DNA from 2 places in the Paenibacillus sp. PvR133 genome. Region 1 is predicted to be linked to the other one. Evidence: riboswitches for the same ligand, from Rfam matches in the RefSeq annotation. Region 1 holds a riboswitch; the other holds the start of a gene.

The links. A riboswitch is a leader RNA that binds a small molecule or an ion and turns the genes downstream of it on or off. The one in region 1 is predicted to bind ZMP and ZTP.
Region 2: linked by a shared signal. The riboswitch ahead of JOE49_RS10220 (bifunctional 5,10-methylenetetrahydrofolate dehydrogenase/5,10-methenyltetrahydrofolate cyclohydrolase) and the one ahead of JOE49_RS03485 (TIGR01440 family protein) in region 1 are both predicted to bind ZMP and ZTP.

What each region holds. Positions count from the first base shown of each region.
Region 1 covers NZ_JAFIBS010000001.1:799,614-814,307, reverse strand. The annotation lists gene JOE49_RS03555 (phospholipase D family protein) at 1-357, opposite strand, end outside; gene JOE49_RS03550 (DMT family transporter) at 593-1,018, shown strand; gene JOE49_RS03545 (Crp/Fnr family transcriptional regulator) at 1,077-1,781, shown strand; gene JOE49_RS03540 (DMT family transporter) at 1,840-2,331, shown strand; gene fni (type 2 isopentenyl-diphosphate Delta-isomerase) at 2,644-3,744, shown strand; gene JOE49_RS03530 (GNAT family N-acetyltransferase) at 3,741-4,232, shown strand; gene ychF (redox-regulated ATPase YchF) at 4,366-5,466, shown strand; gene prfA (peptide chain release factor 1) at 5,738-6,805, shown strand; gene prmC (peptide chain release factor N(5)-glutamine methyltransferase) at 6,809-7,708, shown strand; gene JOE49_RS03510 (FtsW/RodA/SpoVE family cell cycle protein) at 7,784-8,977, shown strand; gene spoIIR (stage II sporulation protein R) at 9,234-9,926, shown strand; gene JOE49_RS03500 (L-threonylcarbamoyladenylate synthase) at 10,082-11,329, shown strand; gene JOE49_RS03495 (manganese efflux pump MntP) at 11,472-12,032, shown strand; gene JOE49_RS03490 (low molecular weight protein arginine phosphatase) at 12,137-12,721, shown strand; ZMP/ZTP riboswitch at 12,800-12,881, shown strand; gene JOE49_RS03485 (TIGR01440 family protein) at 13,102-13,689, shown strand; gene JOE49_RS03480 (serine hydroxymethyltransferase) at 13,810-14,694, shown strand, end outside.
Region 2 covers NZ_JAFIBS010000001.1:2,278,027-2,292,720, reverse strand. The annotation lists gene JOE49_RS10240 (sensor histidine kinase) at 1-915, opposite strand, end outside; gene JOE49_RS26665 (hypothetical protein) at 1,035-1,157, opposite strand; gene JOE49_RS10235 (hypothetical protein) at 1,161-1,658, opposite strand; gene JOE49_RS10230 (PadR family transcriptional regulator) at 1,636-2,181, opposite strand; gene desA (Delta(5) desaturase DesA) at 2,473-3,534, opposite strand; ZMP/ZTP riboswitch at 3,748-3,831, shown strand; gene JOE49_RS10220 (bifunctional 5,10-methylenetetrahydrofolate dehydrogenase/5,10-methenyltetrahydrofolate cyclohydrolase) at 3,942-4,808, shown strand; gene JOE49_RS10215 (cyclodeaminase/cyclohydrolase family protein) at 4,805-5,440, shown strand; gene JOE49_RS10210 (ABC transporter substrate-binding protein) at 5,660-6,652, opposite strand; gene JOE49_RS10205 (winged helix-turn-helix transcriptional regulator) at 6,844-7,242, opposite strand; gene JOE49_RS10200 (NAD(P)H-dependent oxidoreductase) at 7,387-8,061, shown strand; gene JOE49_RS10195 (S-layer homology domain-containing protein) at 8,169-11,081, opposite strand; gene JOE49_RS10190 (hypothetical protein) at 11,463-12,185, opposite strand; gene JOE49_RS10185 (hypothetical protein) at 12,485-13,420, opposite strand; gene JOE49_RS10180 (MerR family transcriptional regulator) at 13,813-14,229, opposite strand; gene JOE49_RS10175 (NAD(P)-dependent alcohol dehydrogenase) at 14,586-14,694, shown strand, end outside.

The DNA of each region.
Region 1 (14,694 bases):
TTGGGGGAAGCGTTGACCTTTATGCTTATAGTCATTGAACAGAAACAGGTCGATGACGATAAATTGTTGGGCTTCATCAATGATCCCGAGCATACGATTCAAAATTTGTCCTTCATGTTGTGCAGTGCTTCCATCCCCGGTCGGATAGGTCAAATCCGTCCAGAAGTTTACCTCATGGGTTGAATACTCCTGACTCTCATAAGAGACGAACGGAGGCAATGGTTTATGGGTCTGATACAGCATGACGGCAATCAGCCAGAGGATAAGTACCAGAATGGCGATTTTAAGAGTACGGCCCTTTTTCCCGGTTTTTCTTTGATATTCCGGCACAGAATGCAGCGGATCACGTGTAGTCATATGACGATCAACTCCTCAATTGAATACTGCATTCCATTTTATCGTGCCGGAACATGCAGTTTTATGATGGGATACTGTCAAGTTATTAACGCAAGTGTGCAGGATTGACGCGGATACTGAATGGAATGAAATGGAGTATGTTTTACTATTCATTGAGGACATATGTCCTTTATAGAGAGTCTGCCCTATACTTTAATATATAGAAAAGTCATTTACATGGGGAGAATAACGATTTATGAGAGGAATCTTGTTTGCTTTTCTGGGAGGAGCTTGTATTACGCTACAGGGGGTAGCGAATACACGGATTAGTCAGGATATCGGTACATGGCCGGCGGCCACTGTTACTCAGCTAATAGGCTTTATTTTGGCAGCATTAGTCTGGATGTTTACAAGGGATGGTAATGTAGCTGAAATGAAACAGGTAAAGCCAATGTATCTTTGGGGCGGTGCCTTTGCAGCTATTATTATATTTAGTGAAGTCACGGCAATCCAACATATTGGGGTTACGTTCACGATCTCGGCGTTGTTGATTGCGCAGTTGTGTTTAACCTTCCTGGTAGATATTAAGGGATGGTTCGGTATAGTGAAGCAAAAGATGAAGCTGCCACAATTTATAGGTATTGGTATGATGATCGCAGGTGTAATTATTCTGAAGCTCTAAAATAGAATTTTATTTGTAAAGAAAGCTTAGTATGTAGAAATTGAAGGTGAGCTTAGGAATGAGAGAAATTCAGGATCAAGAGCAGCTAAAATATTTTTTGCAGCTGCATGAGTTGGAATCCATACTCTACGAGCCACTACATCCTTATTTGTCGTTGCATCGTTTGGAGCAAGGGGAAAGGCTCTGTTCACAGGGGGACTCCATCGAACATCTATATATACTGGTGCAGGGCAAGGTCAAGATTTATACCAGTTCTACAGAAGGGAAAACCCTGATCCTTTGCTTCAAAACACCGATCGAGGTCATAGGAGATGTTGAATATATTCGGAGTAGTCACGTTATCAACACAGTAGAGGCAGTGTCTCCGATCTATGTGATCGGTATTCACCACCAATGGATGAACAAATACGGCAGAGACTATGCTCCTTTGCTGCAATTTCTATTGGATATTGTCACGCGAAAGTTTTGCCTGGACTCCGACTTTTCCAGTTTCAATCTCATGTATCCGGTGGAAGTCAGGCTGGCGAGCTACCTGCTATCGGTTTCTTTTGACGAATCGAATACGGCTTTTCATGAGGAATTACGTGCCTCTAGTCTGGTAGATGTGGCGAATTTGATCGGAACCAGCTATAGACATCTCAACCGTGTCATTCGCAAAATGATTGAAGATGGATGGGTTGAACGGACAAAAGGCTACATTGTCATTCGGGACAGAAAAGGTTTGAGTGAACTGGCAGGACATAATATTTATGAATCATTGTAATAGGAGCATTTAGGATAAAGGCAGAAGAATATCAGGATCATCAAGGGAGAGTTAACATATGTTATTAGGAATTGTATTGGCGATTATCGCAGGTGCCTTGGTCAGTCTGCAAACGATATTCAATAATAAGGTGAATGAACGGACAGGATCGTGGGCCACGACAACATTGGTGCTGGGTACAGGGTTCTTGGCTTCCTTACTCGGGAGTCTTATTTTTGAAGGGAAAAATACATTTGCTTTACAGCATATGCAGCCGTGGTACTGGTTCAGTGGCATGATTGGTGTCGGTGTTGTGTTCTGTCTGGTACAAGGAATGAAGCGACTTGGCCCGACCTATGCAATCTCCATTGTATTGACGGCACAATTAGGTACCGCCCTGTTGTGGGATTCGTTAGGATGGCTGGGATTAGAAAAGATTCCGTTTACCTTTAACAAGTTGATCGGTGTATTGGTCATTATCGGTGGTATTCTCGTATTCAAATTTGGACATGGGCGTACGAAGGAGCAAGCAGAAAGCATTTCATCTGTACCTGATTCGATGAAGGGATAGAGGAGATTGTAAATGGCCTTTATCTTGCTGGGATAGGGATTGTCCTTTCGAATAGGCATTTTGCAGAAAAGCGGCAGCTCAATTAGGAGCGGCTTTTCTGTAGAGTTTCCGAAAGAAAAAATGTTCACGATCGTGTATATATTTTTCCATCCATGATACAATGAAAGTATCTTAAAATAGCCACATTAAGGGCTACGATATTTGATATAAGAGACGATAAATAGATCGGTTACCGTGTTCGGGAACGGTCTTATTTGTGCTTCTTGAACTTGATACAATAAACAGAGTGACTTTGGATGAGGTGGAACATAGATGAGTAGTACAGAAAATGAAAAAGGAGCACCTGACGGTTTTAATAGATCCGGCTCTTTGTTACCTGCCGCACGGACAGGCGAACGGAAGATTGAGCACGTCCGCCTTTGTTTGCAAGAAGATGTGGCCGGACAAGGCATCACCAGCGGGCTAGAGCGATATGCCTTTAAGCACTGCGCTCTGCCGGAGTTGCATTTTGACGAGGTTCGTCTGGATACTACCTTTTTAGGACAGGCTGTACGAACACCGCTACTTATTAGCTCCATGACAGGCGGCAGCGCCGAGACAGGAGCGATTAATGAGCGATTAGCAGAGACAGCGGAGAGACGCGGCTGGGCGCTGGGCGTCGGTTCGGTACGGGCTGCGGTGGAAAGGGAAGAATTAGCTTCAACCTTTGCGGTTCGCCGTCTAGCACCCAGCATCCCGGTCCTTGCCAATCTGGGCGCGGTGCAGCTGAACTACGGATTTGGCGTGGACGATTGTCGCCGTGCAGTGGAAATTGCCGGAGCAGATATGTTGGTGCTGCATTTGAACGGATTGCAGGAGATTTTCCAGCCCGAAGGGAATTTGGATTTTAGCGGCCTGCTTCAGCGCATCGAGGAGTTGTGTCGTCAGCTTTCAGTGCCTGTAGGAGTGAAGGAAGTAGGCTGGGGCATAGATGGCGAGACGGCATCGAGACTGTATGATGCGGGTGCTGCCTTTATTGATGTCGCTGGCGCAGGTGGGACAAGCTGGAGCCAAGTGGAGAAATTTCGTAATCCTGATCCTGTGCGTCGTGCCGCGGCGGAGGCGTTTGCGGATTGGGGAAATTCAACCGCTGATTGTATCGTGGAAGTTAGAGCTGCTCAGCCACATGGTGCTCTGATCGGTAGCGGTGGACTGAGAGACGGTGTCGATGCAGCGAAGGCGCTCGCTCTGGGGGCTGACATGGCAGGCTTCGGGCGTTCTTTGCTCGGTTCGGCGGTTGCCTCCAGCGAAGCGCTGGAAGCACGCCTGGAGCAGGTGGAGCTGGAACTCCGAACGGTCATGTTTGGGATTGGGGTAGACGGAATAGAAGGGCTTAAAGACACGACTCGACTAAGAAAGAAGGTAAATGGATGAGCGGACTTATTACATTGGTTCAGATGAATGCGGAGCAATATGATCGATTTGAACAACGCTCGCTTGCCGACTATGCGGATGAGAAAATCCAAGCAGGTACATGGACGGTAGAAGAAGCACCAGAACGTGCGGCAGAAAGTTTTGCTCGATACCTGCCACAGAGGCTAGACACACCTCATGCTCACCTGTATATGTTGATGTTTTCCGATGCCGGGGGGCAGAGTCAGGAGGAAGCTGGTTATATCTGGTTCAATATTACGGACGGCGCGCAAGGAAAAGAAGCTTTTCTACTGGATATTCTTGTATACGATTCATACCAGGGGAGAGGTCTAGGTACGCTGGCGATGGAGGCTTTGGAAAAGGAGGCTCGCAGACTGGGAGCTGTCCGCATCGGTTTGCATGTATTTGGGCATAATGAGCGAGCTTTGCATGTATATCGCAAATCGGGCTATCGGGTTACGGATATCCAGATGAGCAAAGAAATCTAAATAGGGATATAGCAAAATCCTGAATTTCATAACCGTATGCTTGCCGCGTGTATAGGTTCTCATATATAATGTGGGTTGGTAAACTAACGGATGGCATAACGCATATTTTATATAAACGGGAGTTGTTCTGATTATGGCTTTAAAAGCGGGGATTGTGGGCTTGCCGAACGTGGGCAAATCAACACTTTTTAACGCAATAACGCAGGCGGGTGCGGAATCCGCAAACTATCCATTTTGTACGATTGACCCCAATGTAGGCGTTGTTGAAGTACCAGACGAACGGCTTGATAAGCTGACCGAACTGGTTGTGCCGAATAAAACGGTGCCAACGGCATTTGAATTTGTTGATATTGCAGGACTTGTGCGCGGTGCGAGCAAGGGCGAGGGTCTGGGTAACAAGTTTCTGGCTCATATTCGTGAAGTGGATGCGATTGTACATGTAGTACGTTGCTTTGAAGATGAGAACATTACCCATGTGGACGGCAAAATTGACCCGATCAGCGACATTCAGACTATTAATTTGGAACTGATTCTGGCGGATATCGAAAGCGTAGACAAGCGTATTGAACGTTCCCGCAAAAACATGAAGGGTGGCAACAAGCAGTACACCCAAGAGGTTGAAGTGTTGGAGCGGATCAAGGAATCGCTGTATGCTGATAAACCGGCGCGTAGCTTAGAATTGTCGGATGAAGAACGGTTGATTGTACGCGATCTTCATTTGCTTACGATGAAGCCTGTATTGTACGCAGCTAATGTCAGCGAAGATGGCGTAACGGAAGCTGACAGCAATCCATATGTGCAAAAGGTACGCGATTTTGCCATAGATGAAAATGCAGAAGTGGTGCCGATCAGCGCCAAGGTAGAATCTGAAATTGCTGAGCTGGAAGGCGAAGACAAGGCGATGTTCCTTGAGGAGCTGGGATTAGCTGAATCCGGATTGAACCGTCTGATTAAAGCAGCTTATCGCTTGCTGGGCCTGTATACGTATTTCACAGCAGGTGTGCAGGAAGTACGCGCTTGGACTATTCACAAAGGAACGAAAGCACCGGGTGCTGCGGGCGTAATTCATACGGATTTTGAACGCGGATTTATCCGTGCCGAGGTTGTATCCTACAACGATTTGGTCGCTGCTGGTTCGATGAACGGGGCTAAGGAACGTGGTCAGCTTCGTCTGGAAGGTAAGGAATATGTAGTGCAGGACGGAGACGTTATGCATTTCCGTTTTAATGTTTAATATATAATTTCCAGAGTACAATACTCGATTCGGATATATAAAAGACGATGATTCAATGTATGTGTGTTCTGAAATGTGCTAGATTATGTGGTCGCTGCCTATATTAGGGCGGCGACTTTTTATTGTATTGCATGTTGTGTGGATTTTTGCAAAATCCTAAATTAGTCAGTATTTCTTGTAGCTAATTCATGAATTAGTTGGTATAATAAAGAGCTGTAGCCAGTGAAATTGAAGCTGGTTTCATATTAATTTAACTGAAGAGGTGAATCGCTTGTTGGACCGATTGCAATCATTGGCGGACCGCTACGATAAACTGAGCGAACTGCTCTGCGATCCGGATGTAGCGAACGATAGCAAAAAACTTAGAGATTATTCCAAAGAACAGTCTGATTTACAGCCTGCTTATGAAGCATATACCGAATATAAAAATGTCGTTGAAGAGCTGGAAGCTGCAAAAACCATGCAGGGTGAAAAGCTGGACGACGAGATGCGTGAAATGGTCAAAATGGAGATTGATGAACTTAGTGTTCGCAAGCGGGAGCTGGATGAAAAAATCCGTATTTTGCTGCTGCCGAAGGACCCGAATGATGATAAGAACGTTATTATTGAGATTCGTGGTGCAGCGGGTGGTGACGAAGCGGCATTGTTCGCAGCTGACTTGTATCGGATGTATACTCGTTATGCCGATACCCAAGGCTGGCGTGTAGAGCTGATGGACGCGAACATGAATGATCTCGGGGGCTTTAAAGAGGTTATTTTCATGATTAACGGCCGTGGTGCATACAGCAAAATGAAATTCGAAAGCGGCGCACACCGCGTGCAGCGGATTCCGACAACAGAATCAGGTGGACGTATTCATACGTCGACATCTACAGTATCCGTTATGCCTGAGGCAGAAGAAGTGGATATTGAAATTTCCGACAAGGATATTCGCGTGGATACGTTCTGCTCCAGCGGTGCAGGCGGGCAGTCCGTTAATACGACCAAGTCGGCGGTGCGTGTGACACATATGCCTACAGGTATTATGGCAACCTGTCAGGACGGCAAATCCCAGAACTCCAATAAGGAGAAGGCGCTGCAAGTTTTGCGTGCCCGTATTTCGGATATGTTGCGTCAGGAAGAGGAAGCCAAATATGCAGGCGAGCGTAAGAGCAAAGTAGGTACTGGAGACCGCAGTGAGCGTATCCGGACCTACAACTTCCCGCAAAGCCGTGTAACGGATCATCGTATTGGCCTAACTATGCATAAGCTGGACCAGGTGATGAACGGGGAGATCGAAGAAATCGTATCAGCGCTCACGATTGCAGAGCAGGCTGATTTGATGGAACAAGAGGTTTAAGTTTTGGGGAACGAACGCGATTGTGTGTATCGGATGTCGCCGGAACGGAACATGAGTGTCAGAGAAGCCTTAGTTGAGGCTTCTTCTTTTTTAGGAAGCTGTGGTGTTCTGGAGCCGCAGCACAATGCCCGCTTACTGCTGGAGCATGTGCTCGGGTTGGAAGGCACGGCGTTTTACGCTGCTCTGGGTGATTCGTTCCCTTCCTCCGTCAAGGAGGCGTGGGAACGGATTATAGCCCGCAAAGCTGCGGGTGAACCGGCGCAGTATATTATCGGACGGCAGGAATTTTATGGCCGCCCGTTCGCGGTTTCGCCGTCGGTGCTGATTCCGCGCCCCGAGACAGAACTGCTCGTCGAGGCGATACTCCAGCACGGCGACCGGCTGTGGCCAAGCGGCGCTCCGCAGGCGCTCGACATCGGCGCAGGCAGCGGTGCGATTGCCGTGACGCTGGCGGCTGAGCGACCGAGCTGGCGCGTGGCGGCAGGGGATATTTCGGCTGCCGCGTTAAAAGTAGCGACTCATAATGCTGCTGCGAACGGCGCAGCCGTAGAATTCCGCGAGGGCGATCTGCTGGCGCCGTTCGTGGGAACGGCGGTGGACATTCTCGTGTCCAACCCGCCGTACATCCCGGCTGCTGACATCGCTGGCTTACAGCCAGAGGTACGCGACCATGAGCCGCGGATGGCGTTGGATGGTGGTCCTGACGGGCTCGGCCCGTATCGGGCAATGCTGGAACAGCTCGGACTCCTTCAGGCTCCGCCGCGGCTAATCGGGTTTGAGCTGGGGATGGGACAGGCCAGAGACGTGGCTGGTCTGCTGGCACAGGCAGGTCATTGGAAGAACATTATAATCGTTCCTGACCTTGCAGGGATCGAGCGACATGTCCTAGGTGTCTCGGAGTAGTGCTGCATTTTCTTTTTGCGAGTCTTTCCTTTAGAATAAGAGGAGTATGACCGAGAAACGGCTCAGGGGGAAATCATGCTTCAGAAATTGAAAAAAATTGACGGTCCGGTTATCTTTATTCTGGTTTTGCTCATGGCGATTAGTATCATAACGGTATACAGCGCAGGTAGGGGCCCTACGAACTTGGCAGAGCACGGCAATGACTACCAGAAGATGATCGGGTATTATATATTGGGTTTTGTGGCGATTTTGGGTTTAGCGATGGTCGATTTTCGGATATTCATTAAAAAAGCCTTGTACGTATATGGAGGCGGAATATTCTTGTTGGGTCTCGGATTTTTTGGCGGGACGGTTAACAACTCTCAGGGCTTTTTGAAAATTGGTGGCTTGAATCTTCAGCCTGCTGAGGTATTCAAGCTGGTCCTTATCGTTTTTCTGACTTATATGCTGATCAAAAAGCGCAAGAGCAAGCTGTATTTTATTCAGGATGTTCTTCCGGTCGCACTGGTGAGCTTTGTCCCGTTTGCCATGGTTATGGCACAAAATGACTTGGGTAATGCGCTCGGTTATATTGTCATCGTCATCGGTATGCTATGGATTGGTAATGTGAAGGCATCCCATGCGTTGATCGGATTCATAGTATTTGCAGTCGCTGTTGGCGGCGGGATCAAAGCTTATATTTCGTTTCACGATGAGATTGATTCCTTTATGAAGGGGATTGGCCGTAGTCACTGGGTTGAGCGTTTGGACCCTTGGTTGGTACCGGAAGAGGCAACCGCGAAGGCGTCTTATCATACCAAAAATGCCAAGCTGGCGATAGCCTCTGGCGGGATGATGGGCAAGGGCTTTTTGCAAGGAACCTCAGTACAGTCCGGGCGTGTTCCTTATACGTACGCGGATTCTATTTTTGTGGTCGTAGCGGAGGAATTTGGCTTTGTAGGCTCTTCAGTGCTGCTATTGTTATATTTTATTTTGATTCACCGCATGATCCTGATTTCGCTGGAATGCCGGGATCGCGCCGGACCGTATATTATTGTCGGGATTGTGTCCATGTTGCTGTACCAGATTTTTGAGAATATTGGTGCGTTTCTGGGCATTATGCCGCTTACGGGGATTACGCTCCCGTTCATAAGTTATGGTGGTACCTCGTTGCTTATTAACATGGCTAGTATCGGCTTGGTTATGAGTATTAAGGTGCACGGCCAAGAGCTGGAGGATGATCTGCCACAGCCTTCCAGACTAAGCTTGACGAAGGCGAAAAAAGCCTAGTACAGGTGGAATGTGGCTAGATAATGATTGGTATTTGTGTGAGTTGAAACGGTGCAACGAGAGAGTCCAGATTGTGAAATCTGGGCTTTTTCATATTCCTCGGTGAGGGTCAGAAGCTTGGTGTAGCATGATTTGAGGGTATTTTTGAAAAAATCTGTAAAGTGGTCCTGAATCTTTTACAAGAATCATAGGTTTAGACTCTCCCAAACCGGACAGACTGATAGACATGATAGAGTTTGGGTTTGGGGGGACGAAAATGAGAAGTTGGGTAAAGCAAGCCGCAATGATACTATTTTGTATTTCGATATTAATGATGTCTTGGGAAGGTCAAAAGACGGATGCTGCTATGACCACTGGAACAAGAGGAACCTTAGCATCAGGAGTGGCAACAGCAGGGCTGAAAGTGATTCCACATGATTCCATTCGACTGCGTATTTTGGCCAATTCGGATCGCCCGGAGGATCAGTTGGTTAAACGCGAAATACGGGATGCTATTGTACAGCAGATGAATGCCTGGGTGGGTGAGCTGGAAAACCCGCAAAGCTTAGACCAAGCGAGATCATTGATTGATGCTCATTTACCTGAAATTGACCGTTTGGTAGGTATGGAACTGGCTCGTCGCGGCATTGCGTATGATCATCAGGTGGAACTGGCGAGCGTACCTTTCCCAACGAAAATGTACGGTGGTCTTGTCTACCCGGCAGGGAATTATGAGGCACTTCGGGTTACGCTGGGGCAAGGAAAAGGGCAAAATTGGTGGTGCGTGCTGTTTCCTCCGCTGTGCTTTATTGATGCAGGCAGTGGGGAAGCAGCGGCACAAACGGTATCAGCAAAAACGGATCACGGAGAAAGTCGGACGAATGCCGCTGACAAGGAGCCGGAAGTACGTTTTTTTCTGTGGGATGCACTTGCGGGACTGTGTAGCTGGGTGAGTGGCTTGTTTGCCTAAACGTTGAGGAGTGTAAGTTTCCCCATATGCTATAATGGAGCTTACGATAGATATACACATGGCAGAGCCAAATGAACTGATCTTTCAAAGTAGCCTTATAGGATCAGGCGAAATCACTGGCCTGTATATGACAATAAGATATGGGATGATCTGATATGAGCGATAAATCGAATCAAATGCAAGACTTGCGCGGAGAATTTGTGCAAAAGGAAAAACCTGAGCAAAAGCTAGATGAACAGGGGATTCGCGAGCTGAAGCAGGCATTGAAGTCTTCCCATACACAATGGTGGGATGTAAGATGTTTGGTTCCTGTGAGCAACACTGACGGGGATGTTTCTGACGAAATTTGGGATGAACAGGCTCGGATTGCGGCGGAAGAGGGCATACGCGAGGCCGCCTTACTCCTCCAAGCTGGAGAGACGGTAGCCTTTCCTACGGAGACCGTGTACGGCCTGGGGGCCGATGCGCGTAGTACAAAAGCGGTGGAGGCGGTATTTGCTGCCAAAGGACGCCCTTCCGATAACCCGCTCATTGTACATATTTCTGATGTTGATCAATTAGAGGGTATGGTAGCAGAAATAAACGATACAGCCCGAGCGCTGATGAATATGTTCTGGCCGGGACCACTGACTCTCGTATTGCCGGTAGTGCCGCAGGCACTGTCATCGCGTGTGACAGCCGGGCTGGACACGGTTGGTGTGCGCATGCCGGATCATCCGATAGCGCTTCGTTTGATCGCTGAAGCGGGTTGTCCACTGGCTGCGCCAAGCGCCAACCGGTCGGGAAGACCCAGTCCCACCCTTGCACAGCATGTGCGGGAGGATCTGGAGGGCCGCATCGGCGGCATTTTGGACGGAGGTCCCACGGGGGTGGGACTGGAGTCCACGGTAGTGCAGGCGGGTGACGACGGAACCGTCACCATCCTGCGCCCCGGCGGCGTGACGGCCGAGCAGCTCGCTGCGGTTGCTCGCGCTGTCGTGCTGGACCCGGCGTTGGTCGCTACGCCCGGGGAGGACGCGGACAGCCCGGCGCCACGCTCGCCGGGCATGAAGTACACGCACTACGCGCCGCGAGGCCGCTTGAGCCTGGTGCAAGGCCCGTCGTCCGTTGAGGTGACGGGCTGGATTCGCGCCGCGCTGGCGGAGGCTTCCGCGCGCGGGGAGCGCACGGCAGTGCTCGCGTTCGACGAGCATGCCGCCGGCTACGCCGGAGAGCGCGTCTACACGTTAGGCAAGCTGGACGCGCTCCATGAGGCAGCGCAGCGCCTGTACGGCGTGCTGCGCCGCTGCGACGAGGACGGCGTCACCTACATTTTGTCGGAATCCTGTCCGCCGAAAGGATTGGGAGACGCCGTCATGAACCGCCTGCTTAAAGCGGCAGGTCACCGAATCGTCCGCTTGTAGCTTCTGTCGAATCAGAGCCTCTTATATTAAATTTTCCTCCCTCCTCGTCTCGGTATTGGGTACTTTCAGTCTATGCTTGTACTGATTTGCCCCTTGTCCGCATAACGTGTACAAGAACAGACGGATAATGGAGGGATGGAGTATGCTGGCAGCCTCTGCCCATGCCGGGCAGGTTGTAACGATTCTGATCATGGCGGTAGCGCTAGGAATGGATGCGTTATCGCTGGGCGTAGGGATCGGCATGAAGGGGATACGCCTGCGAGACGTGCTGCGCATCAGTACTGTCATTGGCTTTTTTCACATTCTGATGCCATTGCTGGGAATGTTCACAGGCCATTATATGAGTTCTTTATTAGGTCATGTGACGACCTACTTCGCAGGGGGTCTACTCATCCTTTTGGGCGGGCATATGGTGTATAATTCCTTTAAAGGGGACGGCGTACAGGTATTGGATCATCGTTCGCCTTTAGGCCTTTTGCTGTTTGCACTTGGGGTGAGCGTTGACTCATTTTCTGTAGGAGTGTCACTGGGTATGTTCCAGAGTGATCTGGTGCTGTCCGTTCTGGCGTTTGGTTTTTGCGGGGGAGCAATGGCGATGTTGGGCCTGTTGCTGGGTCGCAAGGTCAGCCGCAATCTAGGAGATTATGGAGAAGCAGTGGGCGGTGCCATTTTGCTGGCATTCGGCTTTATGTTTATGTTTTGATTTTAGCGTAGACAGTGTAAAATAAATGCAGGATTATAGTAAGGGATTAGAATTATAGTAATCCTCTGTTTATATATTTTTTTAACATACGGGGGGTGAAAACGTTGAAGAATATCTTATTCGTATGCACAGGGAATACCTGTCGCAGTCCAATGGCTGAAGGGATGCTGCGTAAGTTGGCTGCTGAGCATGGGCTAGAACTGGAAGTGCGTTCTGCGGGAGTAGCCGCGATGGAAGGCACGCCGATATCCCGACATGCAGAGGCGGTTCTACGTGATCATGATATATCCGATCAGATCACTTCAACCCCTTTGAGCGACGGGCTTGCCGGGTGGGCGCATCTGATCTTAACCTTGACGCAAGGACATAAACAGCACGTAATTCAGCGCTTTCCCCAAACGGCGGGCAAAGTATTTACGCTTAAGGAATATGTGGAGAACCGGGATGCGGTGTTGAATGATGTACAGGAGTTGGATAGTTTATATGCTTCACAGCAGTTGATGGCTTCACTCGGACAAGAGCTATCGGCGCAGGAGCGTGAACGAATGATTGAATTACACCAACGGATTCCGGGCTTTGATATTTCTGATCCGTTTGGTGGTTCGCGAGAAGATTACGATGTCACAGCTGCGGAAATCCGTACGGCACTGCATAAGCTGCTGGACAAGCTAAAGGCATCTTCCGAATAAAATTGGTATTACTCATCTGTTTTGTACGGAATCTGTTGATTTTCGGCGGTTAATCCGTTAAGATAAGGTGGAAAAATGAGAATCCGATGTAACTGGCGACAAAAGTGGGATTAACCACGATGGAGCATCGGATATACGGCCGGTCGCCTGGGCAAAAGAGCAATTCCACATAGGTGTGGACTGCTCTTTTTTTCATATACAAGTTATGCCAGATTTTTAGCTGAGAGTTGATTCCATTAAAGATTCTTCCATTTTTTCTGCTCGAAATCTGAAACATCGGCTATAATATAGTCAGATTGTGATCAGGAGAGAGTGTGTTGAACTTGGGGCATGAGACCGTGCCTAGTCTCTGAGAGGCTGTTCAACCAAAGGAGGTTCCAATGGTGGAACAATTAGATCATGAGATTCCGCTGGAAGCACAGACCACTTCTGTCGTGCGGGAAATCGCAGAAGCAGCCAGTCTCAAGGCTGGTCGCCTGCTGGTTATCGGCGTTAGCACAAGTGAAGTGGCTGGAAGTCGGATTGGTACGGCGGGAGCGCTCGATGTGGCTCAGCAACTGTTGTCTGGAGTAGAGTCTGTTCGCAGGGAGTATGGCTTTGATGTGGCGTTTCAATGCTGTGAGCATTTGAACCGAGCGCTGGTCGTTGAACGGGCTGTGCTGGAGCGATTGGGACTGATGGAGGTTGCAGCTGTTCCTGTTCGTACAGCAGGAGGCTCTATGGCTACCGTCGCCTATCGTTCTATGAGCGACGCGTGTTTGGCGGCGAACGTGCAGGCTCATGCCGGGATAGACATCGGCGAAACGCTGATTGGCATGCATCTGCGACCCATTGCTGTTCCGTTTCGCCCAAGCCTTCGCTGGATTGGCGAAGCACGTGTGACAGCAGCGTTCACCCGTCCTCCACTTATTGGCGGACAACGGGCGGTGTACAGTCTGGAGCAAGAAGTCGGCGGAAACTGCGATTAGCATTTGGCATGGCGGCATGTTTGTACTAATCTTTTTTGCATTGATGATGAGGTACCCAACAGAGGAGCAGGCGTTTGCTTGTATACCCAACAATTGACTATGGAGAGGGAGTAATCAATCATGATGGAACACCTGCGTAAAAGTGACCCGGCAGTGATGGAAGCAATGGGACTTGAACTGAAACGACAACGCCACAATATCGAGCTAATCGCATCCGAGAACATTGTCAGTGAAGAAGTAATGGAAGCTATGGGCTCCGTGCTGACGAATAAATATGCTGAAGGTTATCCGAACAAACGCTACTATGGTGGCTGTGAGCATGTAGATATCGTTGAAGACATCGCACGTGACCGCGCGAAAGAACTGTTCGGCGCCGAGCATGCTAACGTGCAGCCTCACTCTGGAGCACAAGCCAACATGGCGGTGTATCTGGCAGCTCTCAAACCTGGAGATACTGTACTGGGTATGAATCTGGCGCATGGTGGCCACTTAACACACGGAAGTCCGGTTAACGCTTCCGGCTTGTTGTATAACTTTGCTGCCTATGGTGTACGCGAAGACAACTTCCGCATCGACTACGATGAAGTGCGCAAGGCAGCCTTCAAGCACCGTCCTCGTCTGATTGTAGCTGGCGCGAGTGCATATCCGCGTACTATTGATTTTGAAGCTTTTGCTTCCATTGCCAATGATGTAGGTGCTTTGTTCATGGTGGATATGGCACATATCGCAGGTCTTGTGGCAGCGGGAATTCACCCAAGTCCAGTTCCGCATGCCCAATTTGTAACAACAACGACACACAAAACGCTGCGTGGTCCGCGTGGGGGTCTGATTCTGACTCGCAAAGCATGGGCGCAAGCGATTGATAAAGCTATTTTCCCTGGTACTCAAGGGGGGCCACTGATGCATGTGATCGCGTCCAAAGCGGTTGCCTTGGGTGAAGCGCTCCAGCCATCGTTCAAAACCTATGCGCAAAACGTAGTCCGCAACGCACAGGTTCTGGCTGAA
Region 2 (14,694 bases), 1.5 Mb from region 1:
AGTGATGGAGCAAGCGGTGGCTCCACTGTGCTTAACCACATTTGTCACTGCTTCCTTCATACACATACTAAGTACATTTTCATTCATTAATGATGTATGCTCCAGCTTCGGGTCGCCCTCCAAGGTCAATTCAATGTGAGCAGCCTTTAATATCTGCCGAATACGTAACAGCTCATCCTCTAGTCGCATACCTCGCATTTGAGTAACCATTTCCCGCACCTCTTTTAACGCGCTTCTCGCCGTGAGACGAACATCGTTAATTTCAGCATGAGCACGCTCCGGGTACTGATCCATCAGTTTGCCCGCCAAATCGCTCTTCAGCCCGATGAGTGACAGCTTCTGACCTAAGGTATCGTGCAGGTCACGCGCAATTCTTTGCCGTTCCTCCAGCTTAATCAATTCCGATATTTTCTTATTGGCATCCTCTAATTGGACTTGGAGCCGATCGCTTTTGTTGCGATTAAAATTCGTAATCGGAAGGAGAATCACACCGATCAGATTGAGCAGGATAAAAGGAATCTGTTTAATAAAAACGGGATTCTGAGATACAAAACCGTAATTGATCAATCCAATCGTAATAACCATTAAAATGATATACAGCGTCGTAAATGCAGCCTTACTTTTAATATTACCGATCAGATAGGCGATAAATATGGAAAAATACATATAGCTAAACAGCAGTGTCATGGTAATCGATATGGCAATCTGTACACTGGTCCAAAAGTATATGAGCCAGCCTTTTGAGACAAAAGCCAGTACATAACATGCAAAGAATACCAAAATAATAGCAGTACCCAGAATAATATGACTTGTAGATGAAGAGCTAAAGTAGTAAAAGGGCAGGATATAAAAGACGACCCACACATAAGGACTAAGCCCTGTATTTCTTTGGAAAATCTGATACCACTTTTGCATTCTGCCACCCTCTTCTACTTCACATGACTTATATCCCTTATCTTATCATACCACTGTTTCCTCTGCTCGAAAGCACCAAAGGTAAAGCCTTTCCTGTGAACCGCAAATGAACACTTTGATTAGAAGCCGTCCATTTTGCGGGAACTGATCTCAAACTTAAGCCATTCGCTGTACACTCCACCCACTGCACCAGATCGTGCTTTGAAATGGGACTGGTCTATATTTCTGATCAGCTCGTTCATGAATTATACATACCTAACGTTATTAAATTTCTTTTCTATATCTTTAGCAAATTTTCCGCCCTCATCGGCTAAATGTTTTCTCATAAAGAATCCACCAAAACCATTTATCCATGCTGCAAAAGCCAGTAGCCGAGATGGAAAGTCCGCTCCAATCGTACAACTAAATTCGCAAGAGTTGTTAGCAACAGGCGTGACCTTCATTTCCCATGGAACTCCAACGATGGCGGGTATCCATCGCCATATATATGCTTCTGTCTTGTCAGAGTAGAAACGCAAATGATCCTTTGTGTGCTCTTTTAATTGATAGTGCTGAACAATCATCTCATTCCCCATATTTTCAACATTAACCATATAGAATTCACCATCTTCAAAATAACTGCCCATTGCCTTGTGAGCTTTTGAAAATGATTCATATTCAGCTGGAGTCATCTCAGTTACCCATTTGTACAAATCCACATTTTTAGCTGCAATCTGCAATTTAAATTTCTTTGTCATTCTCATCTTCATTATCCTTCTTTCCTGTAATTTTTCTTGTGAGTTCATCGTGCCAATTCATAATCATTTGAAAATATTCTTTGCCAAACATCAACGTCGCGTGCTCATATACACCCATCTCATGAACGTGCTTCTCTTCTATCAAGGCAAGCTTGTTATATTCACAGGCGACAGTAGTTTGAAAGCTGGCAATCAAACGAACAACCTCAATGTCGTCAAGATATTTATAGAAGAAAAGCTTACTCAAATACTCATAATTAAAAGGGGAAAAAGTACATGGTGTTTTTAACCATTCTATAAATTCACTCTTCCCTTTTTCCGTAATACCATATGATTTTTTGAATCTGCCTTCCTCTACCACTTCTTCATACTTGATAAGCTCCCCCTTTTCCATTTTTTTCAGCATAGGATATATGCTTCCGAAGCTGGCATCAATAAAGTTGGAAGTGCTTATCGTCATCTTCTGCTTGATTTCATATCCTGTCATATCCTTTTCGCAGAGGAACCCAAGTATTACATAAATCAACATAAAATCTATTCCTTCTTTCCTGGCATAGTGAATTATCCTTCTGAAATCAAAGGGAACTTATCTCTGTTTACATGTAGCTAATTTATATATATATATAATCGAGATATATCGTTTCGATATATAGAATGTAAAGGTTGAAAATCGATTTGTCAATAGCGCTTGCTAAAACAAAGAATGAAAGTACTGCATTTTCAATATAAACAAAAAAAATCTAAAAGGATGTTATCCCTTTAGATTTCTCAAAGTAAACTGCAATTTTTCAACATCTCTTCAGAAGAGTTTTGTACAAAGTTATTTTCTTTCTGTGCTTACAACAGGTGTAGGGATGGGTTTCGTAACTGCAACACGTTTGCTGAGAAGCGGCCTCACTTGTTTAAAGGTCAAAAAGGTTTTCGTATTTTCATCCCAAAGTCGGAACTTCAAAGATTGCAGACTGCTACTTACTGTGATCGTGGTCGCCTTTTGAAGTAACGGTGTCGCTTCATGTGCTTTTTCCAAATTATAATTTGGCACTTTTGGGCTCAAGTGATGAACGTGATGAAATCCGATATTGCCCGTAATCCATTGCAATACTTTAGGAAGCTTGTAGTAAGAACTGCCTTCTACGGCCGCATTAATATAGCTCCACTCTTCATCGTGCTCAAAATACGAATCCTCAAATTGATGTTGTACATAGAACAGCCAGATTCCCAACATACCAGATACAAAAAAGATAGGTGCCTGTACGAGAAGGAAGGCCTGCCATCCAATAGCCCATGACAACAGTGCGTACAATACAACGATGGATATATTCGTCACATAGGTGTTCATTTTTTCCTTGCGTTTGGCTGTCTTGATATTAAACCGATAGGAAATCAAAAAAGTATAGATCGGACCTAGTCCAAACATAACCCAAGGATTTCGATATATGCGATAGGCCAGCCGTGTCCATGTGGAAGCCTCTGTGTACTCTTCTACCGTAAGCACCCACATGTCACCTGTGCCTCTTTTATCCAGATTACTGCTGGTTGCATGGTGGATTGCGTGACTATTTTTCCATTGGTGATAAGGACAGAGCGTAATAACACCTGTAATCGTTCCCACAATGTCGTTCAGCTTGCGGCTTTTGAAGAAGGATTGATGACCACAATCATGAAAAATAATAAACGTCCGTACCACAAACCCCGATGCAACAATGGCAATTGGAAGTGTCAGCCAGTACGAAACCGACAGACTAAGATAAGCAGCATACCACAATAGGATCAGTGGACCCAAGGTATTGATGAGTTGCAGAACGCTGGATTTTGTGTTTATTTTCTCGTAGGGAGCCATATTTTTTTTCAATTGGGCTAATGGGAGTTGTGTCATACTCATTATGATCCTCCTTTAAAATGACGCCTATACCTTGATCCTGTTAGGCGTACATGTTGATCTAATCTCAGTATAAGGTAAAGCCTCTAGGCGCTGTAGTCATAAACGTCAGCTCGGGTATATGACATTTGTCATATAGACAAGTAACACAACCCGTTTTCCAAATGTTCGCGGGTTTCTTTTCTGATGATTATTTGTTAAAATATAAGGTATAATAACGCTGTATGTGACTGGCGAAGTCAGTGGAATGAACCACGAGGGAGCATACAAAAAAGCGTACCGTTCGCCTGGGAGAAGTATTTGCAGAGGATTCGTCTGTCTTGACGACCTTGTGCAAATACTTTTTTTCGTTTTAAGACCATGACACCCTGTTGATAAATCATGCGATAAATTCAGAGGAGGCACGGACGATGGCTATAATCATGAAATCCAAAGAAGCAGCTGAGCAAGTATATGCAACGATCCGTTCACAGGTAGAAAAAATGAAGCAGCAAGGACACCGTCCCCATCTGGCGACCCTATTGGTAGAAGGCGATCCGGCATCTGCATACTATGCACGGACCAAGCAAAAAATAGCGGAGAAGCTGGGCATCTCATTTCATCTCCATACTTTTGACCGTCATGTTAGCGAAGCCGAGCTACTGCACCTGATCGGCAGTCTGAACGATGCATCCCATGTACATGGCATTATGCTGGAACTGCCGCTTCCCCAACATCTTTCTGCCTCCGTTATTAAACAATCCATCGCCCCCTACAAGGATATTGATGGAATAACACCTGATAACAAGCTGGCTACCGTAACAGGTGACGCCGGACTATATCCCGCAACACCTCAAGCCTGTATCGAGCTGCTCAAGCATTACGGTCACACCTTGGCAGGCAAAAATGTCACGCTCGTGGGCATCGGGCAGACAGTGGGACTTCCCCTTTTCCACATGTTGCAAAGAGAAAATGCCACCGTTACCGCCTGTCATGCAGGTACGCGTGATATTGCAGAGCATCTGAGCCATGCAGACATTGCCTTCGTCGCAGTCGGATGCCCTGATGTGATTACGCAGGATATGGTCCATCCTGGTCTGATTCTCGTGGATGCAGGAATTAACGAGACGCTGGAAGGAAAAATCGTGGGTGACGCTGCTTCAAACGTGGGTGAAAAGGTACATGCCATTTCTCCGGTTCCCGGCGGTGTTGGCACCTTAACGACTGCGATTTTGTACAAAAATCTGCTCAAAGCGATACATCTGCAACACTACTCCAGAGAGGTGGTCTATTCATGAGTGAACTGTCGTGGAACAATTCCATCGGACATTTTCTGAAAGAGGCTGCAAGTGCAGCGCCTACCCCCGGCGGAGGAAGTGTATCCGCACTAGCTGCGGCACTAGGCGCGGCTATGACCTCCATGACCGCCAACCTTTCACAAGGAGAAAAATATGCGCACATCCATGAACAAATCACGGACGTCATTAGCAGCATGGAAAGATTGTCTACACATTGTGAGGAACTAATGGTCGCAGACATCCAATCCTTTGAACAGTACATGACCGCGCTGCGTTTGCCCAAGGAAACAGATGAAGAAAAGCGCTATCGTACCCATTCCTTACAGACAGCGGTGATCGCTGCCATTGAGGTACCCATGCGCCTGCTGGAAGTATGCCGGGACGGATTGTCGCAAGCCTATAACATTGTGGAAATGTCCAATAAAAATGTGATTTCAGATCTTGGCATCGGCGCGATCCTGTTCGAAGCAGCAGCTCAATCTGCCCTGCTTACCGTCGACATTAACCTTGCTTCGCTGAAAGACTTGGATGTCAAATACTCCTATGAGACCAAGACAGCCGCACTCATCCGTGAAATCGGACAAATCAAAGACCAAACCTTGTTGATGGTGCGCAGTCGAATAGCGAATTAGTCTGCTCATAACCGTGTTTAACCTGTTCTAAAACATTTCTTCAAAAAAATAACTGATTGGATACAAAAAGAAGATACTATCGAAATTACGACGAAATAGTAAATAAAAAACCAGTCCAAACATGATTCATGTTGGACTGGTTTTTTATGCTATATACTGCGTGTATTATGCGACTTCCCATCTGTTTTGGACAATTCGTCACAACGCAGAATCTCACACCTATTGTTTAACTTTATTCTCTTTTTCTCTTTCGACCAGCATATCTACGATCATATCAATTTGCCCGGTAATAGCGATTGGATCATAGCGATAATACGTATCAAAATCGTTAAAGAACACTCTATTGTTCTTCACCGCAGGAAGATTCCCCCACACAGCAGACGATTTCAGTTGCTTGAGCGCGTCACCCTTTTTCTCCGGGTCATACGTAGTCAGGAACATATAATCTGCGTCATACTGTGGCAATACCTCCATCGAAAGCTGCACCGTTTGTTCCTTGGAGTTAGCTGTTTTCTTTGGCATATTCAGTTTAAGCGCATTGTACACGGCTTGTCCGCCCCGCCCCGCATTGTCGCCAAAGATCCAAAGTGCGTGCTTGTCCGTCAGCTCATACAGACCGAAAGTTGCCTTTTCGTCAATCACGCCTTTAAGACGTGCGCGACCTTCAGCGGCCTTTTTATCAAATGCAGCAATAAATTGCTCAGCCTTCTCCTTTTCCCCGGTGATATCTCCGAACAGCTTGACCGTATCATAGATATTAGTCGTCGTACCGTACGGAATGTATAGGGTAGGTGCGATTTTAGACAAAGCCTCATAATTCGTATCCTTCATAACCACGATCAGATCGGGTTTGAGTTCCAGCGTCTTTTCCAAATTGGTCGGATCACCCACCTCTTTGGTTCCTTTTTCCTTCAGCAAATCGGTCAGAAAAGGATTTTGAAACGCAGTCGGCTCCACACCCACCACGTTAGCACCCACGGACAGCAATTCTCCACCGTAAAAATCCGTTACAATACGCTGGGGCTTAGCAGGAATTTGAATATCCCCCTTAACCGTTTTAAAGCTTCTAGTCTCTCCAGTAGTAGCCGACTCTTGCTTATCTCCTGAAGATGAAGCCGGATTACTTCCATTATTATTTCCGCCGCAAGCGCTGATGAGTACAGACAATACAAGTAACATAGCTGTCATCATAAAATACGATTTTCTTTTCAACTGATTAGCCCCCTATATATTGTGAAGATGATCTTCCCGATACACATGATAATGATAATGATTATCAATATCGTAAGAAATATATCAAGCGTCGTCCTTACTGTCAACTGAAAAACGAACTTTGCATCATTTCACTTTAAAAATGAAAAGACCTGCCAAAATGATGGCCAGGTCTTCTTTGTGGAGCCGTCTCAAAACCTACCATTGGGGCTAGGTTGTTGAAGGCTGCTTTCTGGTGATCGCTGTTTTGTTTTATATTCTTCTCCCCAATCCTTCATCAAGTTAATAATCGGGATGAGCGTTTTTCCGAATTCGGTGAGAGAGTATTCGACCTTAGGAGGAACCTGTTGGTAGACTTCACGGTGAACGACTCCGTCCTCTTCCAGCTCACGCAATTGGAGTGTCAGCATACGCTGAGTAATTCCCGGACAGATCCGCCGAAAATCGCTAAATCGCTTAGTCCCATACATGAGATGATATAAAATAATCCCTTTCCATTTGCCCCCAATCACGTCCAGCGTGAACTCAACTGGACACGCCTGATCATTTCCAGCGGTACATTCCCCAAAGCCGCCTTTCCGATTACGCATAGGCTTTTCTCCTCCTTAGTATCATTTTATATACTACAGCACATTAATGTGCGTACTTCAAAAACGGTCATGTATATTCTAATATTAAGCATGTCACTTGGTAAGCGTCAATTTTAATCAACATCCATAAGGAGTGGAATAACGATGGAAACCTTAACTACTACTAAAGATCAAATCTTATCTGCATACGAGTTCAGACATGCAACGAAGGAATTTGATAGCCATAAGAAAATTAGCGATTCTGACTTCGATTTTATTCTTGAAACAGGCCGTTTATCCCCGAGTTCGTTTGGCTTTGAACCCTGGAAATTTGTTGTCGTTCAGAGTAATGCTATGCGTGAGAAGCTGCTGCCTTACTCTTGGGGGGCCCAAAAACAACTGCCAACAGCCAGCCATTTTGTACTCATCCTCTCTAGACTTCCTGAAGATATGGTAGCCTCCTCCGATTATATCAAGAGTATGATGGAGAACGTGCAGCAATTACCCGCTGAAGTGATTCAAGGCAGAGAGAAAGTGTATGATGCCTTTCTAAAATCAGATTTTGGGCTGGAGGAAAATAAAAGAGCCTTGTTCGAGTGGGGCTGCCGACAAACCTACATCGCACTGGGCAACATGATGACTGCCGCAGCTCAAATCGGCATTGATTCCTGCCCTATCGAAGGTTTTAATAAACAGGAAATCGAACGCATCCTCTCCGAGGAAGGCATTATGGATGCCGAGCATTTCGGTATTTCTTGTATGGTGGCATTTGGATACCGTCTCAACGAACCGCGTGGCAAAACTCGGCGATCTGTAGATCAGGTTATTGAATGGGTGTAAAACCTTTTTTCTAAAACAAAGGGGCGTCCCGCAACCATTTCCATGGCTGTTGGGACACCCCCTTTTCATAAAACCTCAAGTCTTAAAAATTCTGTCATTCCAAACCCTTACTTATAAGTTACTTCTTCCGCGAAATAGATTTCCTTTAAACGATCCTTTACGCGCTGAATTTCATCTGCTGTTAACGGAGCTGTAGGATGCAGCTTAAAGTTCCTTCCAGTGACATAGCTTACATCTGTGTTCTTACCCAGATTGTAGGCCATCTTCGGAATCGGATTTCGGGTATAGTCAGTAAAGTCAATAATGGACCATGCCGCATCTCCATCCTCCTTGGATAAAATAATCCGCTGTGAGGCGTTTTCAGTCCACAAGTAACGCAGATTGGCTGGTGAATTATTGGAGTCCATAACTGCCTTAAAACCTGAGCCTCTAAACATGAGTGAAAACTCCGTATGATCATTACTCAATCCAGCTATCGATTCATAAATCTGTTTCAGCCCGTCCACGCCCACAATCTCAACCTCACGGTCAACAGGGAAGTGCTTCACAAAGTTTTCCCATATTTGAGACATGTTATGGTTTTTGGCAAGCCAGTTGACATCCAAAATAATGGACATGTAGTTTACTGTATTCAAACGTTGATACGGGTTATCTAAATATTGCTGTGCTATATACAGTTGTGGTGCCGCATCCGTTTCCGTCACATATGGATCACCTGGATGGAGAGTCCAGCGTGAAGAATCTTTGGTATAGCGCGACCCGATGGGATCAATCGTAATCGAGTTCATAAATACGATACCGCTATTATTTGTAAGCCCCTGTGCCGGAACAATCGGATTATCCTTATGGGACCAGTAAGGCATCAAAGGTGAACCCTCACCATACATGTTGTTCACATTATACTGTGTAGCCGACCATCCCATCGCTGAGGTAATCTTAAAATGATCCTTAAGCCATTGGGCCTGCTCAGGATTCACCGTAAAGCCGGTCAATGATTTAGGCAGATACTTCCGATATTGGTCTGTATCCATACTTTCAAACACCGAAGGTGATCCCAACGAACCAGATTGGTGCAGCTCATTGAGGGCATTATAACGATACATATACAACCACTCGTTCATCTGTGCTTCCCATTCAGGAAGATCAAACAGATTATTCGGATACCCATCCAAAATCCCGACTTCATCGCCATACTGATCCACGTATTCCAAAACCTTTTTAAGCTGCGGACGATTTGATTCCACAAAAATAAATCTATTTTCCATGGCCCACGTCACTTTTAAGTTGGTACCAAAGTGATCCATCAGCAATTGACGCGACTGCTCAATTTGCTCTACCGTGGTCGTACTGCCCGCATCTTTTCCCTGTAGCATCATGGAGATAGCAAAATATTGCTTTTTGCGTGCTCCTGGTACTACAGTTAACTCGGCATCGGATATGAAGTGAATTCCCTGAGAGGGTGATTCAACCTCAATCTTGAATGGAATGACAGAGTTCAATGCAGGAATCAGATGCAGGTTGGCAATATGTCCATCCTCGTCAAATATCCCTCTGGAATCCTCTATACGAAGCTTCAAGTCTGACGGCAATAGACCGGACGGTATGACCTCTCCCTTTGCATTTTGAAATACATAGGGCATGCTCCAGGCTGTAGGGTCTAGAGTAGTGGCCTGTGAAATGGTGTACGTCGCCAAGTATACGGACCTGATTACAGTCGGGTCCTCTACCGGAGGAGTCTTCCCTCTCACGATCAGCTTGGTCTGTGCTTTAAGTACCCGATAAGGTTTAGCAATGGTGACTTCCATCTCTACAGGAATATAACCATCAGCAGCAGGTATATTTTCGGAATGCGCAATTTTCCCATGTTCATCAAATACACCTAATGTATCACTAAATGTGTAGGTGACACTTGTGACGCTAACAGCGGGAATGCTTACCAAGTGCCCTTTATTGTAGAGATCAAAGGACAGCTGATACGAAGGATACGTTTCCGGTTGATTGACCAACTCGGGCGCCTTGATTACTACCTCATCCACCACGAAATCCGACGAATGATCCGGTGGTTCTGACGGAGTCACTGGCGGTATGATTGGTGGTATCACTGGCGGTGTCACTGGTGGTATCACCGGTGGTTTGGGACTAGGTTCTGGTCGTATAATTGGCGGTTCCGGCTTCGGCTCTGTTGGTGTTACCGGAGATACCGGTGGATCGGGTCTTGGACTATGGCTTTTAGGCTCTTCGATCTCCGGATTCGCACGCTGGTGACTGATTTCCGGCGCCAGGTCGACCACGATCTTCTTCGATTCCGTTGGACTGGCTGGCTGATTCGTCATTGCAGTTCCATTTCCTAATGATTCCAGCAAACGCTTAGCACGTTCTCTCAGACCGTCACCGCCTAGCCATATCCGATATGCTACCAGTGTAGCATCCTGCCGTCTCACAGACTCTTTGGGATGGAAATAATGATTCGTATCCCCCTCGATCAGCTCCAACCGTTCCATCAGCCATACGCTCGTTTGTGCATAGTCTGATATATCAGCCTGATCCACAAAACTAGATCTATCGGAAGCGCGGGTATCTTCAGAAACGCCGAAATACCTGGCATACCACACCGCCATATCCTGACGGGTCATATTATGCTTTGCACCGAATAACTGATCACTAACTCCTTTGGTAATGTTCTCTGCTTGCAAGGTCTGCACATAGGGTAGAGCCCACGGTGACACATCACTAAAAGAAGCAACGCTTTTGTTAACCGAAGTTCGTTTTAAGGTTTTAACGAAAATGCTCGCCCATTCCTGCCTCGAAATAAAATGCACAGGTCGAAAACTACCATCCTGATAACCCGTAACATACCCTTGAGCAGCCATGGCTTCAATTGCATCAGCTGCGTAGGAATGTTCGATATCGTTAAAGACCCTGTCTGCAAAAACAGGCACAGTATGTATACAGAACAACCAAACAGCCAGTAAAGCAGCGATGTACTGCCTAATTTGTTTTAACTTTTTTTCACATTTCATATTATTTGGATCCTTGCACCTCCTTTACGATATAGCATCAGGTCACTTCCACCTGCACTTCTGTTTCAACTCTGAAAATTATCTCTTTTGTTTTCAAACGGATTTCATTTCAATTAACACCAAACTGTATATACTTGAATTATCGGAATAATATCCCTAGGATTGAATAAAGACAGCAAAAAAAGTAGTTATAGATTACGGTTCCATCCGTAAAATTGTCATTATTTTAAAGGCATATATCCCGATCTTTTAAAATGGTTTTCATTGGGAATTAAATTTCCAGCATTTTTTCATTACTAAATTTTCTAATGCGAGCATCACAATAAAAAAGATAACATCATGTATAAAGCACCATACACAATGTTATCTCTTCTTTTGTTTTTATTGGCTATCTCCATCAGCTGTTGACTCTTTGTTGCCAGCACCCTTAAAAACATAATAATAACCTTCTGAAATCCCGTCTTGCGGATAAGCTGCAGGATCTTCGCTGGTTACTTGACCTACAAGCTCCCGATTCTTAAACGTGTGAGGACCTTCCTCTATTAGCGCCTCAGCAGACATCCCACTGATAAGTCTTACGGTACTGGACCAGAATGTAACTAAATATATATCGTTAGCATTAAATTGAAAGCGTCCTTCACTGGGTGTCCCCTCATAAAACAGCTCAGACAAAGAAGCCGCTTCTGACCCTCTCATAAAAATTTGAATATCACTAGTTCCATTCCATCTATGAGGAATTCCGCCTCTGGGATTGATATACTCTACAACCTCAGGCTCCTGATCGCGAAGAAAATCAGTAACTGTAAATTTGTACACATCATCCGTTATACTCTCGGTTACAACTCCAGTTGTTTTCCCTGTTTTATAGCCACTGAAATCTCCATACACATTTGGGGTTTGACTTAAAGCTGCAAAAAACCTTTCCTGATCCATATATTCGACTCTTCCAGGTACCGCAGTCAATCTATATGTCTTGACCTCAGTGCCCTTGTACTTATCCCAAGTATATTCTGTAGCTGCATAAGATACTCCACTGTTCCAGCTCACAGATGCCACCATGAGAACACCTATCATCAATAATAATGGCCATTTTTTCAACACCATACCCTCAACCTCTTTCTCAAAGTACACTCAAATCATTATTAGCATTATAGCTTTTCAACAGTTCTATTAACAGTTAAATATTAGAAAAAAGTGTGGATGATTTTTGTCACCTATGAGCTACAAAATTTCCTTGAACAACTGGCAGCCCCTGTCCACTTTACTTTATGATGGATGGGTAGCAGAACATAATAAAGGCATTATGGAGAGAGAATACTGGGGTCTATAACGGCTTTCTTCCAAGCTAGGATTTTCGGAAATTTATACGTATTGGTATCAAGTTAAAACATGCATTGAATAAGCTATTTCCCTGTATTCTGCTGATCGGTTGCTGCTTTGAGACGTTTTTCCATTTCCGTAGACACCATAATGTTTAACAGACCCATGAGATTATTTGTCTCATCTCTTGCTTTTCGATAGGCAGCAGTGAAGACTTTTTCATTTGCAGCAGGATTTTTAAGATCGCTCAGTTTCTTCCACTCCGGTTTGACTCGTTGATCATACATATTGTACAAGCTGATGTCTGTGGGGGTTTGTGCAACAGGCAGTACAGATTCAAATTCCGAGGCAACCTTAAAGAAGCCCAGCGCGTTTTGGACAGATGGACTAGAGTAATCATGCATCTTCATCGCTTCTTCTAAAATATGAAGTCCCTCGCGTGACAAATAGAGCATTTTGACGAGTCCTCTTTCTGTATTAGAGGTTTCCTCCCACTTCTTGTAGGACTCACCTGGAGCAACTCCCTCTGTAAAAAAAGTATAAGCTTCATGAATAAATTCATCTGTATTCAGGTGGATGGGCTCTTCTGTATATAAATTCACGACAGAATCACTGTAATTTGCAATGTTTACCTGTTTCCCGGTTGGATCGGAAACCCGCCGAATCGGATGATCCGGTACTCGTACCAGTCCATAACGATCCGCAAAGGTAAGAAGCTGCTCCTGCGTCGTATTTAACCCTATTTGTCCTGCTGGCTGCTCGGGTTTCGTTGCTTCTTTAGCCACATCTGAGTACGTCTTCCCATTACTTTTTGCAGCTTGGTCTGTAGTATTGCTCACAATACCATCCACACCAGCCTGTTCCGCATTGTCCGCCTTGGTATTCTGTGTAGTCGTAGTCGTTGCTGCTCCAGTCGTAGATTCACCTTCAATTTGCTTTTTGGAGTCACCGCATGCGTTCAGCATAGCAGTTAAACTTATTACAGCAGTCAACAAAATAATATACGCTTTTGCCTTCATTCAGTATCTTCCTCATTTCCTTATGTATCATTCTTTATACCTTCGCGGTCTGATTGTAACCTTCAATAATATGGAATTAATCTTATCAAAAAATAAAAATGAGGGAATACTGGACCATACTCCTGATTATCTTCGATGATTCTATAGTAATTCGTTGTTTTCTGAACTAAAGTCGTGGCTCTCAACCTATATAATGGGCAAATTGCCCGTTGACTTTCGGAATACTTGATCCTCGGTGCTACTCCTGCCTGTTCAAGTTACATTATAGTTGGTTCCTAGTTTTCAAAAGCCGATCGTTCTGTTTTAAATCAGTAGGTTGTAGTAAATCGAATATTACAAACGAAAGCACCTGTAATTCATATAGAAATGGATGAATTACAGATGCTTTTCTATTAGTTAGTAAAGAGACTCCCAATTTTATTGTTTTTATGAATATTTTCCGTTCCGGCTTCCAACGCAGTTTTGTAATATGAGCATTTATGTTCAATTACTTCCATTGTTTTTTTAAGTTCTTCCATTTGTACTTCTACAGTAGCTTTTCGTTCCATAAACATGTCATATCTTTGTTGTAGTGTGGAATCCCCACCAGAACACCAATCAATAAAATTTTTAATTTCTTTGATCGGCATCCCGGTGGATTTTAGACATTCAATTATTGTTAAAGCGTCGATATCGGATTCTTTAAATAATCTTGTTCCGCTAGATGTCCGTTCTACAAAAGGCATAAGTCCTTCCTTATCGTAGTAACGTAAGGTATATGCTGTAAGATTCAATTCTTTTGCAACTTCGCTGATAGAATATGTCTTCATCATGTATCTCCTATTTTTAATGACATAGACTTCGAGTTAACTCTAGGGTGTAAGGGGAATTCTATCAAGTTATTTGTTGAATGTCAAAGTCCCCTTATAGGAAAAGTAGAATCAGATGCTATCTAACGAAATATAATTAGCTGTAATGAACCTGAACCTGTACGAGCAGAAATTCCCAAAAGGAATATAAACTTGCGCTTGACTTAGAGTTAACTATAAGGATTAACATTGATTTGCAAGAGAAAAAGTATAAATGGAAATGAATGAAGGGTAACTTCAACCGACTTCAGCTAGTTTTCAATTTATACCGATATAACTGCATTCTCTTGAAAAATACAAATAATAGGAGGCTATTTATGATAACTGCTAAAGCACGCGCTGTCGATGGCCCAGACAAACCGTTTCGATCGGCTGAAATTAAACGACGGGATCTTGATTCATACGATGTTCTGATTGAAATTAAAT